3 regions of the Streptomyces sp. NPDC093071 genome follow, and region 3 is predicted to be linked to each of the others. Evidence: riboswitches for the same ligand, from Rfam matches in the RefSeq annotation. Region 3 holds a riboswitch; each other region holds the start of a gene.

Region 1 (3,262 bases), on a different contig from region 3:
TCGCGACGGAGATGAACGCGCGGCGCCGGACGACGCCCGAGGCGAGCGCCGCCCTCGCCGCGCTCTCGGTCTTCAACCGGATCGGGACCCCCGCCGACGTGGCGGACGTGGTCGCCTTCCTCGCCTCCGACGACGCCCGCTGGATCACCGGCCAGTACGTGGACGTGACAGGCGGCACCGCGCTCTGAACCCGTGCGGGGAGGGGCGTCGGAGACCCCTTCCGCACCCCTCCTCGGGGCGGTTCCCGGTGGATAAAGTGGGGGCACGATGACACGTTTCCGCGAGAGCGTCCGGTCCCTGCTGCGCGAGCAGGTGCTCGACGCCGCCTACCGCCTCGTCGCCGCCGAGGGGTGGAGCGGGCTGCGCATGACCTCCATCGCACGGGCCGCCGGCATCAGCCGCCAGACCCTCTACAACGAGTTCGGCGCGAAGGAGGCCATCGGCAACGCCCTGGTCCAGCGCGAGCTGGAGGGCTTCCTGATCGGCATCGAGCGCGAACTCGACGCGCATCGAGGGGAGTTGGAGGCGGCCGCGGCGGCCGGCGTCGGCTACACGCTCCAGCAGACCGTGGACAACCCGCTCATCAAGAGCGTCCTGGTCGCGGCGCGGGGCGGCGAGGACGACCTCCTCGCCTACCTCACCACCCGCGCGGAGCCGGTCTTCGGCACGGCGATGGCGATGCTCGACGCGTACGCGACCGAGGCCTGGCCCGACGTGGACGAGGAGTCCCGCGGCCTCGCCGTCGAGACGGTCGTGCGGCTCACCGTCAGCCACATCGTCCAGCCGGTGGCCTCCCCCTCGGAGACGGCGGCGCGCATCGCCAGGATCACCACGAGGATCGCCTACCCCGGCGGCGCCTGAGACGGCCCCGTCCCGCGCCGGACGCACGACGAGGCCCGGTGCCGAACACGGGGGATCTTCGGCACCGGACCTCTGTTGAATATTCTACGAGATCGCCGGGGGTGCTCGCACCCGCCCCGCCGGGCGAAGAGGTCCGGCGGGCGCCGACCGGTCCCGACGGGCGAAGCGCGGGCCGGCGGGGTACACCTCCCCTGAGACGCGGACACGGCCGGACCCGGCCGGGACACCCCTCGCCCGCGTCCCCGACGCCGAGGAGGAGGCCGCCGTGGAGGGCAGGAGCAAGGGATTCGTGCATTCCTTCAACCGTCTCGGGGGATACGGGTTCGTCGTCCCCGTCGGCTCCGAGGACCAGGTCTGGTTCAGCGCGGAGGACATCGAGGACGAGAGCCGGACCGTCTCGGAGGGGCAGCAGGTCTCCTTCGTCCTGGTCCTCGGGGACGGCCGCTTCGAGGCCAAGGAGCTGCGCGTCTGACGCCCCCGCGCCCCGGGGCACGCCCCCGGGCCGGTGGTACTGTGCCGAGGCCAGTCGCACCTTTGTACGCACCCGAACGGGTGGGTGCACGGGTCAGGGAATCCGGTGCGAGACCGGAACTGACGCGCAGCGGTGAGGGTGACGGGCGGAGCATCGGCCACTGGGCGGCGACGACGGCCCGGGAAGGCGCCCCGTCCGGCCGACCCCGAGTCCGAAGACCTGCTGGCGGCCCCGGCGGCACACGCGCGCCCGGGGAGCACCGTACGACAGGCTCCGCGTATGAGCCGTGGCCGCAGAAGGAAGCCCCGTGCCGCTCGCACACCCCGTCCGCTCCGCCGTGCCGTTCCTCGCCGGAGTCCTGCTCCTGACCGCGACCGGCTGCGGCACGGTGACCACCCCCGCCCCCGACCGGCCCGCCGGCGGCGCTGGGAAGGCGAAGACGGGATACCCCGTCGTCCTCGACGACAACTGCGGACGGCCCGTCCGCGTCGAGCGCGCGCCGGAGCGGGCCGTCGCCCTCGACCAGGGCGCGGCGGAGATCATGCTCTCCCTCGGCCTCGCCGACCGCATGGTGGGCACCGGCACCTGGACGGACCCCGTCCTCAAGGGCCTGGAGAAGGAGAACGCCAAGGTCCCGCGCCTCGCCGACCGCTACCCCTCCTTCGAGAAGGTCCTCGACGCCGAGCCCGACTTCGCCGCCGCCTCCTTCACGTACACCCTCGGCAAGGGCGGCGTGGCGACCCGCGAGCGGTTCGAGGAGCTCGGCGTCCCCACGTACCTCTCGCCCACCGACTGCGTCGGCAAGGACAACAGCGGCGACGGGGACGGCGTCCGCGTCCGGCCGCTCACCATGGAGACGGTCTACGGCGAGATCCGCGACCTGGCCCGGATCTTCGCCGTCCCGGAGCGCGGCGAGAAGCTCGTCGCGGAGCTGAGGGCCCGCGTGACGAAGGCCGCTTCGGGCGGGGATTTCAAGGACGCCACGGTCCTCTACTGGTTCGCCAACGCCGAGGCGCCCTACATGGCGGGCTGCTGCGGAGCCCCCGGCATCGTCTCCCGCGAGCTGGGCGCGAAGAACGTCTTCGACGACACCAAGGAGGAGTGGCCCCAGATCAACTGGGAGACCGTCGCCGACCGCGACCCCGACGTCCTCGTCATCGGCGACCTCACCCGCCGCTCGCAGTCGGCCGAGAGCGCCGCCAAGAAGATCGAGTTCCTGGAGTCCGACCCGGTCACCCGCAGCATGACGGCGGTCAGGAACAAGCGGTACGTGCTGCTCAGCGGCCAGGCGCTCAACCCCACGATCCGCACGGTCGAGGCCGTCGAGAAGGTGGCGGCCGCGCTCCGCTCGTACGGTCTCGCCCAGTGACGCCCACCGCCGCCAAGCCGTCCCCGGTGCGCGCGGGAGCGGCGGCCCTGCTGTGGACGGCGGCCGGACTCGCGCTCCTGGCCGCGTCGGTGGCCGTGGCCATCACCATCGGCCCGGCCCGCATCGGCGTCGCCGACGTGTGGGCGACGGTCGCCGCCCACCTCGGGGGCGGCGCCCCGGCGCTCTCCCCGATCCGGGACGGCATCGTGTGGGACCTGCGCCTTCCCCGTACCCTCCTGGCCGCCGTCTGCGGCGCCGGGCTCGCCCTGTGCGGCGCGGTGATGCAGTCGCTGCTGCGCAACCCGCTCGCCGACCCCTTCGTCCTGGGCGTCTCCTCCGGCGCCTCGACCGGCGCGGTCGCGGTCGTCGTCCTCGGGATCGGCGGAGGACTCCTCTCCGTCACCGGCGGGGCGTTCCTCGGCGCGGTCTGCTCCTTCGCGCTGGTGCTGCTGCTCAGCCACACCCTCGGCGGCTCCACGGACCGCGTGGTCCTCTCCGGCGTCGCCGCCATGCAGCTCTTCTCCGCCCTCACCTCCTTCGTGGTGATGACGGCCGCCGAC
Region 2 (3,262 bases), on a different contig from region 3:
CGGCCCGTGCTGGTTCAGGTAGCCGAACCCGGACGCCTTCCAGCCGCCGAAGGTGTGGTACGCCACCGGGACCGGGATCGGCACGTTGACGCCGACCATGCCGGTGTCGACCCGGCGCGCGAACTCGCGGGCGGTGTCGCCGTCCCGGGTGAAGACGGCGACGCCGTTCCCGTAAGCGTGCTCGCTGGGCAGCCGCAGCGCCTCCTCGAAGTCGGCGGCGCGCACAACGCACAGCACCGGGCCGAAGATCTCCTCGCGGTGGATGCGCATCTCCGGGGTGACCCGGTCGAAGAGCGTGGCCCCCGCGAAGAAGCCGTCCTCGTGGCCGGGGAGGGTGAAGCCGCGTCCGTCGACGACGAGTTCGGCCCCCTCCTCCACGCCGATGTCGACGTAGCGGGTGACCCGCTCCAGGGCGTCCCGGCTCACCAGCGGCCCGAAGTCGGCCTCCGGGTCGTCGGAGCGGCCGATCCGGAGGGCGGCGACGCGCTCCTTGAGCGCGGCCACCAGCCGGTCGGCGGTCTCCTCGCCGACCGGCACGGCGACGGAGATCGCCATGCAGCGCTCGCCCGCCGAGCCGTAACCGGCCCCCACCAGGGCGTCGACGGCCTGGTCGAGGTCGGCGTCGGGCATCACGATCATGTGGTTCTTGGCGCCGCCGAAGCACTGGGCGCGCTTGCCGTGGGCGGCGGCCGTCGCGTAGATGTGCGCGGCGATCGGGGTGGACCCGACGAAGCCGAGGGCCTGCACCCTGGGGTCTTCGAGGAGGGTGGTGACGGCCTCCTCGCCGCCGTTGACGACGTTGAGGACACCGGCCGGGAGCCCCGCCTCCAGGAACAGCTCCGCGAGCCGCAGCGGCACGGAGGGATCGCGTTCGGACGGCTTGAGGACGAAGGCGTTCCCGCAGGCCAGGGCGGGCGCGGCCTGCCACAGCGGAATCATCGCGGGGAAGTTGAACGGGGTGATGCCGGCGACGACGCCGAGCGGGCTGCGCAGGGAGTGCACGTCGATGCCCGTTCCGGCGTTGTCGGTGAACTCCCCCTTGAGCAGGTGGGGGATGCCCGCGGCGAACTCCACGACCTCCAGGCCGCGTTGCAGGTCGCCGTGCGCGTCTGCGACGGTCTTGCCGTGCTCGGCCGACAACAGCCGCGCCAGCGCGTCGCGTTCGTCCTCGACGAGCTGGAGGAACCGCAGCAGCACGCGGGCCCGCCGCTGCGGGTTCCACGCGCCCCACTCGCGCTGGGCGGCGACCGCGTCCGCGATCGCGTGCTCGGTGTCGGCACGGCCCGCGAGCGGGACGCGGGCCCGGACGGTGCCGGTGTTGGGGTCGTACACGTCGCCGAAGAGGCCCGACGTGCCGGCGGTGTGCTTGCCGCCGATGAAATGGGTGAGTTCACGGACCATGGGGGCCTGCTCTCGTCAGGTCGGATCCGGGGATGGCACGGCGGACCGCCGGTCGCACCGGGTGGGTGCGCCGAGGGGGAACGCCGTGGGACGGGGCGGCGCGGGGCCGCCGAAGAGCTAGGTGAGAGCGGGGGTCGCCGCTCGCTCCGCCGGATCACCAGGGTCGTGGGTACGGACCGGTGCCATGCGTGTCTGCTCCATCCTCGTGGACAACACGGAACGTTCCGCGGCCGGTATCCTGACTCCCGGATCTCCGCGTGCCGCCCGTCTTCCCGACAGACCTCGTCAGTGACGTGTGGACGGCGGCACGCTCCCCGGTCACAGTGGCGGGACCGTGCCGGATTCACACCGGCTTCCCTGCACCGCGGACCTTGTGCCACGAACATATAGTTGGACGTCCTAGTAAGTCCACCCCCTCATCCCGCCGATGGCGCGTGTCGGACCGGAGTCGGCCCGCGCCGGCGGCGGTGGTCGGCGGCCACCACCACGACGCCGCCCGGGGCCTGCTGTTCCTGTCGCCCTGGCTCAGCGACGGACAGCGCGCCTTCCGGCTCGCCACCCAGCTCGCCCTGCTCGAACGGGGCGACCCGATCGACGAGGCGATCCGCCCGGCCGCGTTCTCCTCCGCACGGGCCACCGGCCTCGCCCGCATCGGACTCGCCACCTACTTCGCGGGCGCGCTGCTCCTGCCGTACACGGCCTTCCGCGACGCCGCCGAAGGCGTCCGCTACGACGTGGAGCTGCTCCAGCGGCCCGGCCACCGGGGCGTGCCCTTCTCGTTCCTGCGCGTGGACCGCGCCGGCGACATCTCCAAACGCCAGTCCGCCACCGACTTCCACTTCTCCCGGCTCGGCGGCACCTGCCCGCTGTGGACGGTGTACGAGGCGTTCTCCTCGCCCGGCCGCATCCTCACTCAGGTCGCCGAGATGCCCGACGGCAAGCGGTTCTTCCGGGTCGCCCGCACCGTCCACAGGGGCGGCCACGGACACCGTGCCGCACGGGCCGAGTTCGCCGTCGCCCTCGGCTGCGAACTCCGCCACGCCCACCGGCTCGTCTACGCGGAGGGCGTGGCGCTCGACGACCCGCGCGCCGCCACCCCGGCCGGCGCGCCCACGTGCCCTATCCGCTGGTCACGGACGGCTGACGGACGACCCCGGAGGCCGGCACCGGTGCCGGCCCCCGGGGGAGGGCGAACGTCAGAAGGACGTCCAGGTGAACGTCACCTGGTCCCCGTTCTCGATCTCGAACTGGCAGCCGCCGACCGGCGTCGACACCCCGTTGACCGAGATGTTCCAGTACGCGGAGCCGCCGCCGCTCACGCCCTTGACGGTCTCCACCGCGTAGTCGTCGAAGGACGCGTACCAGGTGCCGTCCCACGAGAAGGAGTTGCGCTTCGCCGCGTGGTCCAGGGCGGCCGTCGGCGTCGGGACCTTCGTGGCGTGGGCGCCGCCGTTGGTGCCGTCGCACTTGTGGGTGCCGCCGGTCGCCGTGGTGACGTCGTGGCCCCACGTGAAGATCTTCTTCTTGAAGAGCAGCCCGTCCGGGCCCTGGACGGTGACGGTCACCCGCACCGGCGCGTTCGTGAACGCGGCGGGGGAGTGGGCCTGGGCGGCCGGGGCGGTGGTGAGGGCGAGGCCGAGGGCCGCGGTGGTCACGGCGGCACGGCGTAGCAGGGTCTGGCGCACGGATTTCCTCTCGGTGAAGGGATGGAGCGGGAATCAGCCGGTCGCGTCGCCCCGGCCCGCGAAGCGGACCGGAGCCTGGAAACGGGCCTTGCGGGCGGCGCGGCGGAAGACGGTGAGGACGGCGGGGCCGGCCAGGGTCACGCAGACGAAGTTGGTGACGGCCCGACCGGTGTCCC
Region 3 (3,262 bases):
CCAGCCACTGACGTCGAACGATTGCCTGGGTAAATGGAACACATCACGCTGCTGCTCGCCATTGTGGTCGTGACAGCTCTCGTGTTCGATTTCACGAACGGTTTCCACGACACCGCCAACGCGATGGCCACGACCATCTCGACCGGTGCGCTCAAGCCCAAGACGGCGGTGGCCATGTCCGCCGTGCTCAACCTCGTCGGCGCGTTCCTGTCCGTGGAGGTCGCCAAGACGATCTCCGGCGGGATCATCAACGAAGAGGGCATCCGGACAGAGGTGATCTTCGCCGCGCTGGTCGGCGCCATCCTGTGGAACCTGCTGACGTGGCTGCTCGGACTCCCGTCCAGCTCCTCCCACGCGCTCTTCGGCGGCCTCATCGGCGCCGCGGTCATGTCGGCCGGCTGGTCGGCCGTGAACGGCTCCACCATCGTCACCAAGGTCCTCATCCCGGCCGTCGCCGCGCCGCTCGTCGCGGGTCTCGCCGCGATGGCCGCGACCAAGCTGACGTACAAGATCAAGGCGAACCCCGAGGCGAAGGCCACGGCCAAGGGCTACCGCGCCGGCCAGATCGCCTCCGCCGGTCTCGTCTCCCTCGCCCACGGCACCAACGACGCCCAGAAGACGATGGGCATCATCACCCTCGCCCTGGTCACCCAGGGCGTCGTCGCCCCCGGCTCGAACCCGCCCCTCTGGGTCGTCGTCTCCGCCGGCGTCGCCATCGCGCTCGGCACCTACCTGGGCGGCTGGCGCATCATCCGCACCATGGGCAAGGGCCTCACCGACCTCCAGCCGCAGCAGGGCTTCGCCGCCCAGACCAGCGCCGCGACGGTCATCCTGGCCTCCTCGCACCTCGGCTTCTCCCTCTCCACCACCCAGTCCTGCTCGGGTGCCGTGATGGGCGCCGGCCTCGGCCGCAAGGGCGGTGTCGTCCGCTGGTCGACCGCGACCCGGATGTTCGTCGCCTGGGGCCTGACCCTGCCCGCCGCGGGCCTGGTCGGCGCCGGCGCCGAGTTCCTCACCAAGCAGGGCCCCTGGGGCATCGCCGCCGTCGCGGTCCTGCTCGTGGCCGGCTCGGCCGTCATCTGGGCGCTCTCCCGCCGCAAGCCGGTCGACCACCACAACGTCACGGCCGACGACCTCGACGCCTCCGACGCCGAGCCCGCGGGCGTGGTGACCACCGCCATCGCGGCCGTCACCCCGCCGCCGGCCGGCTCCGTCGCCGCCGTCACCGACGAGGACCTCAAGGCGACCATCCTCGCCCCGGCCCCCACCGACCCGACCGCTCCCCCGGCCCCGGCCGCGAAGGTCTAAGGAAAGAACCACATGAAGATCGACTGGGCAGCCCTCGGCTCCGTCTTCGGCGTCAGCCTCGTGGCCACCGTCGCCCTGGTGGGCCTCTTCACCCTCGGCATCGTCGGCCTCACCAAGCAGGAGGAGGCCGCCGCCCGGGGAGGCTCCGCCACCCTGGCCCGCACCGGCGCCTACACCTGCTTCGGCCTCTGCCTGGCCGCCGTGGCGTACGGCATCTACCTGATCGTCGCCTGACGGTCCCCGCTCCACCGGCCGGGCGGTCCGCACCTTCGGGTGCGGGCCGCCCGGCCCCTTTTCTGTGGTGCTCCGCACAGTGCGCCGCCGCAGGTCAAGGCTGGGTTGACGCCCGTTCTCGGGGCGTGGTGGACTGCCCGGGCCATTACGGCGGCAGCAGAGGAAGTCCGGTGCGAATCCGGCGCGGTCCCGCCACTGTGACCGGATCCGAGGGTCCGGGAGTCAGGAACTCTCGCCGCCGGTCACGTCGATCCAGGGCGCGGACCCTGAGTGAGGACACAGCGCCATGCCCGGCCGTCCCAGAGCCACCGGTGTCTTCGCGTACGGAGCGGCCGCGGGCCTCGCCCTCGACCTGCTCCTCGGCGACCCCCGCCGGGGGCACCCCGTCGCCGCGTTCGGCCGGACCGCCGCCGCCGTCGAGAAGCGCCTCCACCGCGACCACCGGGGCTGGGGCGCCCTGCACACCGCCGTCTGCGCCGGCTCCACCGTCGCCCTCGGCGCCCTCGCCGCCCGGGCCGTACGGGACCGGCCGGCCGCCGCCGTCGCGCTGACCGCCGCCTCCGTGTGGGCCGTCGTCGGCGGGACGACCCTGGGCCGGGAGGCCCGCGCGATCGGCGGGGCGCTCGCCGCCGGGGACCTGGAGGTGGCCCGGGAGCGGCTTCCCCACCTGTGCGGGCGCGACCCGCAGTCCCTGGACGGTCCGGCGATGGCCCGCGCGGTCGTCGAGTCGGTCGCCGAGAACACCTCGGACGCCGTGGTCGGCGCCCTGTTCTGGGGCGCGGTCGCGGGCGTGCCGGGACTCGTCGGCTTCCGGGCCGTCAACACCCTGGACGCGATGGTCGGCCACAAGTCGCCCCGGTACCGCCGCTTCGGCTGGGCCTCGGCCCGCCTCGACGACCTGGCCGGCTGGCCGGGCGCACGCCTGACGGCCGCGCTCGCCACCGTCGCCGGAGGGGATCCGCGCGGGGCCGTACGGGCCTGGCGGGCGGACGCGCCGAAGCACCCGAGCCCCAACGCGGGCCCGGTCGAGGCCGCCTTCGCGGGCGCGTTGGGCGTACGGCTCGGGGGCACCCTCTCGTACGGCGGGCGCGTCGAGCACCGGCCGGTGCTCAACGGGGAGGGGCGGGCCGTCGAGGTGGCGGACGTCGAACGGGCGGTGGCGCTCTCGCGCCGGGTGACCGCGCTGACCCTGGCCGCCTGCGTGGGCGGCCGTCTGATCGTCGGCGCCGTGCGGCGCGGGAAGCGGAGGAGCGCATGACGGGCGGGAGGGGCGGGGGGCTGCTGGTCGCCGGGACCACGTCCGACGCGGGCAAGAGCGTCGTGACGGCCGGGATCTGCCGGTGGCTGGTCCGCCGGGGCCTGAAGGTGGCGCCGTTCAAGGGGCAGAACATGTCCCTCAACTCCTTCGTCACGCGCGAGGGCGCCGAGATCGGGCGGGCCCAGGCCATGCAGGCGCAGGCCGCCCGGGTCGAGCCGACCGCGCTGATGAACCCGGTGCTGCTCAAGCCGGGCGGCGACCGGTCCAGCCAGGTCGTCCTGATGGGCAAGCCGGTGGGCGAGATGAGCGCCAAGGGGTTCTTCGGGGGGTCCGGGGGGTCGTCCCCCGGGAAGGCACTGCACGGAGGCAGGCAGAAGGAGCTGTTCGAGCCGGTCATGGCGTGCCTGGAGGAGCTGCGGAGCACGTACGACGCGGTGATCTGCGAGGGCGCCGGAAGCCCGG

What was found. Region 3 has a riboswitch for cobalamin ahead of ACIQD7_RS11610 (cobalamin biosynthesis protein). Riboswitches for the same ligand answer to the same signal wherever they lie in the genome.
Region 1: it holds a riboswitch for cobalamin, as region 3 does, so the genes downstream of both, ACIQD7_RS03305 (ABC transporter substrate-binding protein) here and ACIQD7_RS11610 (cobalamin biosynthesis protein) in region 3, are expected to answer to the same signal.
Region 2: it holds a riboswitch for cobalamin, as region 3 does, so the genes downstream of both, ACIQD7_RS07555 (CoA-acylating methylmalonate-semialdehyde dehydrogenase) here and ACIQD7_RS11610 (cobalamin biosynthesis protein) in region 3, are expected to answer to the same signal.

The regions. Positions count from the first base shown of each region.
Region 1 is NZ_JBIVPH010000001.1:801,377-804,638, reverse strand. It holds gene ACIQD7_RS03320 (SDR family NAD(P)-dependent oxidoreductase) at 1-188, shown strand, start outside; gene ACIQD7_RS03315 (TetR family transcriptional regulator) at 268-861, shown strand; gene ACIQD7_RS03310 (cold-shock protein) at 1,151-1,333, shown strand; cobalamin riboswitch at 1,429-1,554, shown strand; gene ACIQD7_RS03305 (ABC transporter substrate-binding protein) at 1,641-2,702, shown strand; gene ACIQD7_RS03300 (FecCD family ABC transporter permease) at 2,699-3,262, shown strand, end outside.
Region 2 is NZ_JBIVPH010000002.1:379,675-382,936, reverse strand. It holds gene ACIQD7_RS07555 (CoA-acylating methylmalonate-semialdehyde dehydrogenase) at 1-1,401, opposite strand, end outside; cobalamin riboswitch at 1,612-1,797, opposite strand; partial or broken gene ACIQD7_RS07550 (short-chain fatty acyl-CoA regulator family protein) at 1,878-2,633, shown strand; gene ACIQD7_RS07545 (DUF4430 domain-containing protein) at 2,598-3,086, opposite strand; gene ACIQD7_RS07540 (ECF transporter S component) at 3,120-3,262, opposite strand, start outside.
Region 3 is NZ_JBIVPH010000003.1:54,569-57,830, forward strand. It holds gene ACIQD7_RS11600 (inorganic phosphate transporter) at 34-1,308, shown strand; gene ACIQD7_RS11605 (hypothetical protein) at 1,321-1,542, shown strand; cobalamin riboswitch at 1,654-1,795, shown strand; gene ACIQD7_RS11610 (cobalamin biosynthesis protein) at 1,829-2,800, shown strand; gene ACIQD7_RS11615 (cobyric acid synthase) at 2,797-3,262, shown strand, end outside.